4 regions of the Rhizobium aureum genome follow, and region 3 is predicted to be linked to each of the others. Evidence: predicted binding sites of a transcription regulator. Region 3 holds the regulator's gene; each other region holds the start of a gene.
What was found. The regulator LexA, encoded in region 3, represses DNA repair genes until DNA is damaged. The targets are predictions, from matches to a motif close to TGTTCNNNNTGTGTTCNG.
Positions count from the first base shown of each region.

Region 1: a site for LexA is predicted at 741-758, ahead of dnaE (DNA polymerase III subunit alpha). Genes of this name have one in related genera too.
Region 2: a site for LexA is predicted at 1,177-1,194, ahead of PH552_RS17970 (YifB family Mg chelatase-like AAA ATPase). Genes of this name have one in related genera too.
Region 4: a site for LexA is predicted at 1,447-1,464, ahead of PH552_RS20510 (DNA recombination protein RmuC). Genes of this name have one in related genera too.

Region 1 covers NZ_JAQJCI010000004.1:48,504-50,708, forward strand. Annotated here, with positions in the region: gene PH552_RS11325 (hypothetical protein) at 42-638, opposite strand; gene dnaE (DNA polymerase III subunit alpha) at 994-2,205, shown strand, end outside.
Region 2 covers NZ_JAQJCI010000007.1:40,948-43,152, forward strand. Annotated here, with positions in the region: gene PH552_RS17970 (YifB family Mg chelatase-like AAA ATPase) at 1-1,085, opposite strand, end outside; gene gshB (glutathione synthase) at 1,277-2,205, opposite strand, start outside.
Region 3 covers NZ_JAQJCI010000004.1:337,747-339,951, forward strand. Annotated here, with positions in the region: partial or broken gene PH552_RS12980 (ComEC/Rec2 family competence protein) at 1-935, shown strand, start outside; gene lexA (transcriptional repressor LexA) at 916-1,638, opposite strand; gene PH552_RS12990 (VOC family protein) at 2,064-2,205, shown strand, end outside.
Region 4 covers NZ_JAQJCI010000009.1:54,228-56,432, forward strand. Annotated here, with positions in the region: gene PH552_RS20505 (ribokinase) at 1-105, opposite strand, end outside; gene PH552_RS20510 (DNA recombination protein RmuC) at 209-1,387, opposite strand; gene def (peptide deformylase) at 1,574-2,089, shown strand; gene PH552_RS20520 (FitA-like ribbon-helix-helix domain-containing protein) at 2,156-2,205, shown strand, end outside.

The DNA.
Region 1 (2,205 bases), 290 kb from region 3:
ATTCAACGTTGGGCTTGTAAAGAACAAAAAGAGAACATGCGCTAGCGATACCCGCTTTCGCAGGCCTTCTGGCCGAGATCGTCCTGCCAGTTTTGGATGGTCACGGTCTTGGCATCGGCCTTCAGCGCCTTACCATCCTTGGTCACCTTGCCGGTCAAAACGTTATAGTCGCAGCTGTGACTGTTGTCCGGTTCGAGCGTGTCGCGGGAGTCGTAGGTGTAGCCGGCCACCACGAAGTTGTTGTTGCGATAGGCGAGCGTCAATGTCTGAGTCCAGCGATCGCGGCCGATGGCGTCATTCTGCGATGCGATCGCGATCGAGCCGTTTGGGAGCGCCGAGATCGACGGCTCCTGGCCGACGATGCCGCCGGGTTCGACGCTGCCCCATATTTTGTTCGGAGCGCTTGCGGCGAGCTTCAGCAAGGAGTGTTCGTCATCGCGCAGGTAGATATGGATGCCGATCGGATTGTCGGCCTGATCATCCGGAGAGGGCGCCACCAGAAGTGCGAGATCCGGTTTGCCATCCTTGTTCCAATCGCCAATCGCGGCGTCGATGATGCGGCCGGGCGCTATCGCATCTTCAGCGCGGGCCGTAGTTGTCAGCGAAAGGAGAATGAGAGCGCAGGCAAGTGATTTCATCGTGGTCTCCCTGTTCGCATCTCAATAGCGCCGGGCATTTCCGGCGTCCATCGGAGAACGGAAAAGTCGTGCGATGAAATTTATTGATGCTCCTATTGACTTTCGAACAAAAACAGAACAGAAAAGAAACATAACGAGTAAGGAGCGCGTAAATGACCGATATCATTCGAGACGTTGCAGCATTCACCTCCATCGTCATGTTCGTCACCAGCTTTTCCCTCATCATGATGGCGATGTAAGTTTTATCCCCATTTGCTCTTGCTGTTCCCATATTTGATGGGAGCAACTTATGGACTTTACGATCCGCAATGCCGACAATAACACCGATTCATGTGGGCATGCGGAAGGGTTTGAGATGGCGGATATGGGTGGCAGCGGCGTGGCAGCGCCGGCCGGTGAGATGCCGGAATTCGTGCACCTCAGGGTTCATTCCGCTTATTCGCTGCTAGAGGGCGCGCTGCCGCTCAAGAAGATATTGGCCAAGGCTGCCAGCGACAGCCAGCCGGCCATCGCCATTACCGATACCAACAATCTCTTCGTTGCTCTCGAATTCTCGCAGAAGGCGATGGACGAAGGTCTGCAGCCGATCATCGGCTGCCAGGTATCGATCGACATGGAAGATGGCAGCGAAAGTGAGAAACGCGGGCCGCAGCAGGCGCTCGCCAAGCTGCCGTCCATCGTGCTGCTTGCTGCGACCGAGCGGGGCTATGAACGCCTTGTCGATCTTGTCAGCCGCGCCTATCTCGGCGGCGAGGGCAACAGTGCCGTTCACATCACCAGCTCATGGCTGGAAGAGATCGGCACGGAAGGCATGATCGCGCTGACCGGCTCGTTGAGCGGGCCGATCGATATGGCGCTGAAGGAGGGGCATGCCGCGCAGGCGCTCTCCCGTCTGCTGACCTTGAAACGCCTGTTCGGTGACCGGCTATATCTCGAATTGCAGCGCCATGGCGCCTATGATCGCCGCCATGAGCAGAAGATGATCGCGATGGCCTACGAGCATGAGATTCCGCTGGTCGCGACCAACGAGGCCTTTTTCCCGACGCGTGACGATTACGACGCGCATGACGCGCTGATGGCGGTGGCTCATAACGCCATCGTCTCGGACGATACGCGTTTTCGTCTGACGCCGGATCATTATCTCAAGAGCCGAGCCGACATGGCGAAGCTTTTCGCCAATCTGCCGGAGGCGCTGGAAAATACGGTCGAGATCGCTCGCCGCTGCTCCTTCATCCTGAAGACCCGCAAGCCGATCCTGCCGCGTTTCACCGGCGCGACCGATGATGCGGAGGAGGCCGAGCGCGCCGAGTCGGCAGAGCTGCGCGCCCAGGCCGTCGAGGGGCTCGACCAGCGTCTCGCCTCGCTCGGCATGGCGCCAGGCTATGAGGAAAAGGATTATCGCGAGCGCCTGGAGTTCGAACTCAGCGTCATCGAGCGCATGAAGTTCCCCGGCTACTTCCTGATCGTTTCGGACTTCATCAAATGGGCCAAGCGGCATGATATCCCGGTCGGGCCGGGCCGCGGCTCGGGTGCGGGCTCGCTGGTCGCCTACGCACTCACCATCACC
Region 2 (2,205 bases), on a different contig from region 3:
CCACGGGCGCAGGTATGCCCCGGCTCGCCGGCCATGCCGCAACGACACGGGTTCATCGCCGCCACGAGCTGAATGCCGGCCGGATAGGAGACACGGTGGTTTGCTCTGGCGATGACGCATTCGCCGGTTTCCAGCGGCTGGCGCAGCGCATCGAGCGCCTGCGGCGAAAACTCCGGTAGTTCGTCAAGGAACAGAATGCCGTGATGGGCGAGCGACACTTCGCCTGGCCGAGCGCGAAAGCCGCCACCGACGAGCGCCGCCATAGTGGCGGAATGATGCGGCGCGCGATAAGGCCGCCGGTCCGAGAGCTTGCCGCCGGAAAGCTGACCGGCGATCGAATGGATCATCGACACTTCCAGCAGTTCATTCGTCGACAAGGGCGGCAGGATCGACGGCAGGCGCGAGGCGAGCATCGACTTGCCGGAGCCGGGAGGCCCGACGAAAAGCAGATTATGGCCGCCGGCGGCCGCCACTTCCAGGGCGCGCTTGGCGCTTTCCTGCCCCTTGATATCGGCGAGGTCGGGCAGGTTGGCGGCATTGGCGCGGACTGACGGTTCCGGCCGTGACAGGACCTGTGTGCCACGGAAATGATTGGCGAGCGCGATCAAACTACGCGGCGCCAGAATATCGATCTCCTTGCCGGCCCAGGCGGCTTCGGGGCCGCTTTCGGCCGGGCAGATCAGCCCTCTGCCCATGGCATTGGCGGCGATCGCGGCGGGAAGCGCGCCGGCAACGGGTGCAATCGTGCCATCCAGATTGAGTTCGCCGATAACGGTGTAGGACGACAGGGCATCAGCGGGGATCGCGCCGAGCGCCGCCATCAGCCCAAGCGCGATGGCAAGATCGAAGTGGCTGCCCTCCTTGGGCAGGTCCGCCGGCGCGAGATTGACCGTGACTTTCTTCGGCGGCAGGGCAAGGCCGGAGGCGTGCAGCGCCGCCTGAACCCGCTCCCGGCTCTCGGCCACCGCCTTGTCGGGCAGGCCGACGATATGCATCAGCACCTTGCCCGGCGCGATCATCACCTGCACTTCGACGGGTACGCCTTCGATCCCCTGAAACGCCACCGTACTGACGCGCGCTACCATGCCCTATCCCCTGTCGCCGAACCCGTTTGCCGTTACGTGCCCCGATCAGCAAACTTCGGGTTGCAATCTGGCATAAGACAAGGAATGAAACAAGAACAATAAACGAACAAAAATTTCACCCCGCATGTCGAAATTATCGACATGCGGGGGTAAATAGATCATTCAGCTGAAAGCGTGGCGGGAACTGCCGGTCAGGATCGCTTGGCTTCGATCGCATCCCAGAGCAGGCTGGCGATATCGGCGCCACCGAAGCGCTTGACTTCGCGGAGGCCGGTCGGCGACGTCACGTTGATCTCGGTCATATAGTCGCCGATGACGTCGATGCCGACGAGCAGGAAGCCGCGCTCCTTCAGGGCCGGTCCGATGCGCTTGCAGATTTCCTTCTCGCGCGCTGTCAGCTCGGTCGCTTCGGCGCGACCGCCCACATGCATGTTGGAGCGGGCGTCATGCTCGGCCGGCACGCGGTTGATCGCGCCGACGGCCTCGCCATCGACGAGGATGATGCGCTTGTCGCCCTTGCGCACGTCGGGGAGATATTGCTGGGCAATGAAGGGTTCGCGGAAGAGCTGGCCGAACATCTCGAGCAGGGACGAGAGATTGCGGTCGTCGCGGGTCGAGTGGAACACACCGGCGCCGCCATTGCCGTAGAGCGGCTTCAGGATGATATCGCCCATTTCATCGCGGAAACGGCGGATTTCAGCCGGATCGCGGGTGATCAGCGTCTTCGGCATGAGATCGGCGAATTCGGTGACGAAGATCTTTTCAGGCGAGTTGCGCACCCATGCCGGATCGTTGACGACGAGCGTCTTCGGATGGATGCGTTCGAGCAGATGTGTCGAGGTGATATAGGCCATGTCAAAGGGCGGGTCCTGGCGCAGCAGCACCACGTCCATCGTCGAGAGATCGACGCGCTCGGGTTCGCCGAGTTCGAAGTGATCGCCCTTGACGTCGCGCAGGATCATCGGCTCGACGGAGGCATAGATCCTGCCGTCGCGCATGCTCAGCCGCTCTGGCGTGTAATGGAAGAGCTTGTAGCCACGGTTCTGCGCCTCGAGGCTCATGGCGAAGGTGGAGTCACCCGCAATGTTGATGCTTTTCACATGGTCCATCTGGACCGCAA
Region 3 (2,205 bases):
GGCCGCAATGCTGCTGATGCCTATCGGCCTGGACGGGCCGTTTTGGAACGTCACCGGCGAGGGACTGGAACTAGTCATCCTGATCGCCAAAACTGTGGCCGGTTGGGGAGGCGACATCACCTTCGGCCGCCAACCCGGCTGGCTGATGCCGACCTTCATTGCCGGCTTTCTGATCATGACCGTGCTGCGGACCCGGCTTCGCCATTTAGGCTTGCTGTTGCTGCTTTCATCCATCGGCGTGGCGGCATTCGGCTCAGGTGTGCCGAAGCCGGATCTGATGATTTCCGAAGATGGTGTCCTGGTTGCGTTGCGACAGGACGATATACTCGCCACAAATCGCGAAAGGCCGCAGGTCTTCATTTTCGAACAATGGCAGAAGGCGCTGGTCGCAACCGAACATCAGCCACCCACCATGCTCCCCGCTGATGACCGGCTTCCGCAGATCAATAAGACGACCGATCGCCGCCGCCGGTTAAGCAGGGAAGAGCAAAATGCAGTCCGCAAGGCGATGGAGGAGGCTCTGGATCGGACAATGCAGGGAAGTTTCGCCTGTCAGAAGGGCGCATGGTGCGTGGCGATGCTCGACAACGGCGCCATGTTGGTCACCATCGAAAATGCCGCCTATCTGCCGCCGGCTTGCGATACCGCAAACATCGTCGTCACGCCGATCCGGCTACGACTTGATTATTGCCGTTCCGGCCGCAATGCTCATAACCGGTGCGACATTGCGCAAAACCGGGTCCATCGAAATGACGCTCACGGCCGATAAGCCTATTGTCTCTGTCGCTTTCGAAAACCCTCAGCGACCATGGACCAGGCACCGAACCTATGATTGGCGCACCGGCAAATTCGGTACGCCACCTGCGCAGATATCACCCGTCAATGATAGTCCAACTGTTGGTGATAACTCGTCTGTCAATGATAGCGCCGAATAAGCCCTACAAGCTTGCCCTGGACCTTGACGCGATCCGGCCCGAAGATACGGGTTTCATAGGCCGGATTGGCGGCTTCCAATGCGATGGAAGCGCCCTTGCGGCGGAATCGCTTCAGCGTTGCCTCTTCGTCGTCGACGAGCGCAACGACGATATCACCGGGATTGGCTGTCGTCGAATTGCGGATGATGACCGTATCGCCATCGAAAATTCCGGCGTCGATCATCGAATCGCCCCTGACCTCCAGCGCATAATGCTCGCCGGAGCCGAGCATATCGGCGGGAACGGTAATGTCGTGCGTGTTGTTCTGAATGGCGGAAATCGGAACGCCGGCGGCGATGCGCCCCATGACCGGTACCGATGCGGAACTATTGTGCTCGTCGTTGGCAACCTTTGCCGGGGCTGGAGGCGCGACTGGCTGGGGTTTGCCGAGGCTGCCCTCGATAATGCTCGGTGAAAAGCCGCGTCGTGGCTGCAGGCTTGAATTATAGGCCTCCGGCAGCTTGATGACTTCGAGTGCCCGCGCCCGATTGGGCAGGCGGCGAATGAAGCCGCGCTCCTCGAGCGCGGTGATCAGACGGTGAATGCCGGATTTGGATGCCAGATCCAGTGCGTCCTTCATTTCGTCGAAAGATGGCGGGACACCGGATTCCTTCATTCGCTCGTGAATGAAGAGAAGCAGTTCCTGCTGCTTGCGCGTCAACATCGTCTTGGAACCCCAAATCAAGAAAATCGTCGTGAAACAAATCCAGAACGGACACTATATGTTCCATATGTGTTCTGCAAGTGCTTAAATTTCGGTAAAGCTTCGCGGAGCCTATCAAATATTTGCCGCCATCGACTGGATCGCTTGAAATTCCTTGCGAATTATATCCGCGCTAATTCATCGATAAATATGAGAAATGCCGCTTTGTTCGCCTTATGGACGATTCACCTCAATCCTGCTCTGCTCGTGTGCGAATGAAGACGGCGACTGGCACATAACTCGACCGCAGTTGAGAATCAGTGCGCTCGGGTTGCCGCAGTTGCGTCCGGCCCACGTTCTCCTGCGCTTTCACGGGCTTGGCTTTCGGCTTGAATTGAGCATTGTATGAGCGCAAATCTGCTTTTGCAGGCAAACAAGGGAGGACCATGACTTTGTCGCCGCATCCGCTGGATCATCTCGTGCTGCCGACCGTCAACATCGCTCTGGCGCGGGAGCGCCTGGGCAAGCTTGGCTTCACGGTCGCACCGGATGCGCGCCACCCCTTCGGCACTGAAAATGCCTGTGTGT
Region 4 (2,205 bases), on a different contig from region 3:
GGCGGCGGTGGAAAAGCCGTTGCCGGCGACTGTTTCGCCCGGCTTCGGCAAACGATCCGTGGTGGCGATGAGGTCCATATTGATGGAACCGAAAATAGTGATCATGCGGTGTCCTGCCCTGGGTGTTGATCCCGCATGATCCTGCCCGAAGGCCGCCTCATGTCTTTGTGGATCATGCGTCGATTGGGCGCGACACTGCCCGAAGCGATCAGTCCTCGTCAACTACCCTGAGCTTGAGTTGGTTGGTGCGGTTGTCGACAGGCTTGGGCCTGTCCTCCGTGCGCGCCTTCATCGGCTCTTTGGCGGTCTCGAATTCCAGCGCCTCTATGCGCTCGCCGCGCCTCGCCAGCTTGTCGGCCGAGGTCACGATCATGTCGACATCCTTCTGCGCCATGGCGAAGTGGCCCTGCAGCTTGCGCACGCGTTCATCCAGGCGTGAAAGATCGTCCATCAGATGCGCCACTTCGCTCTGGATGACATGAGCCTGCTCGCGCATGCGCTGATCCTTCAGGACAGCCTGGATGACCTGGATCGACAGCATCAGCAGCGAAGGTGAGACGATGACGATGCGGGCACGCTGAGCCTTCTGCACGATCGCCTCGAAATTCTCGTGGATCTCGGCGAAGATCGACTCGGACGGCACGAAGAGAAAGGCTGTATCCTGTGTTTCCCCAGGGATCAGATATTTCTCCGAAATGTCGCGAATATGCAATTCCAGATCCCGGCGGAACTGCTGTGCGGCGATCTTGCCATGTTCGGGACTGCCGGCGCTGCGGATGGCGTTCCAGGCCTCCAAAGGAAACTTTGCATCGATGACAAGCGGTGGCGAGCCGTTGGGCATGCGAACGGTGCAGTCCGGCCGCGAGCCGTTCGAAAGCGTCGCCTGGAATGTATAGGCACCCATCGGCAGGCCGTCGGCAATAATAGTCTCCATGCGCGCTTGACCGAAAGCGCCACGCGTCTGCTTGTTGGAGAGAATGGCCTGCAGGCCGACGACATCCTTTGCGAGCGTCTGGATATTGGTCTGCGCCGCATCGATGACGGCAAGCCTCTCCTGCAGGCGGCGCAGGTTCTCATGCGTCGAGCGCGTCTGCTCACCGATCGTCGCCGTCACCCGCTGCGACATGCCGTCGAGACGCTGACCGATGGCCTGATTGAGCTCGGCCTGCCTGGAGCCGAAGACTTCGGCCATGGTGGCAAGCCGCCCCTGCATCTCCGCCTGCGACCGCAGCAGCGCCGCCATCGTGTGCTCGGTATCGAGCTCATCGTCCTCCGCCCTTGCCTTGCCGCGGACGAAAAGGACGATGACTGCGATCGCAAGCAGGATGACGAGGCCGGTCAGGACCTGAACCGTGGAAATGGCTTGACCGAAGATGATGAAGGACATGAAACCTGGGGCGCTGATGGAGTTCTTTGCGCAAGCATAGCAAAATTGTTGTGAATATCCAGATCAAACCGTGAACAAAATTTCGAGGCCACCCGCTGCCGTTCGGATTGCTGCCGTTGAAAAAACACCGCCTCACCGCCATCTTGGCGATTCCATCGCACAACAAGATGCGTTATGGGAAACGTCATGACGATCAAGCCACTCATCATTTTGCCCGACCCGCTGCTCCGCCAGGCTTCCAAACCCATCGAGCAGATCGATACCGAAATTCAGCGCCTCGCCGACGACATGCTGGAAACCATGTATGACGCGCCGGGCATCGGCCTTGCCGCGATCCAGATCGGCGTTCCCCGCCGCATGCTGGTCATCGACGTTGCGCGCGAAGGCGAAGAGAAGAAGCCGCTGGTGTTCATCAATCCAGAGATCGTCGCGTCTTCGGATGAGCGCTCGGTCTATGAAGAGGGCTGCCTCTCCATTCCGGATTACTATGCGGAAGTGGAACGTCCCGCGCGCGTCACCGTCAAGCATCTCGACCGCGACGGCAAGGAGCTGGTCACGGAAGCCGAGGGCCTGCTTGCAACCTGCGTGCAGCACGAGATCGACCACCTGAACGGCGTCCTCTTCATCGACCATATCTCGCGCCTGAAGCGGGAGATGGTGATCAAGAAGTTCACCAAGGCTGCCAAGTCGAAGGCTCTATAATCCCCGGCCATTGAAAGATCGGCCTGAGACGCCTATGATATCATTGATATCAAAAAGGAGGCGCGAATGAGTGATCTGTTGTTGCGCGGCATCGACGACAGCTTGAAGAAGCAGTT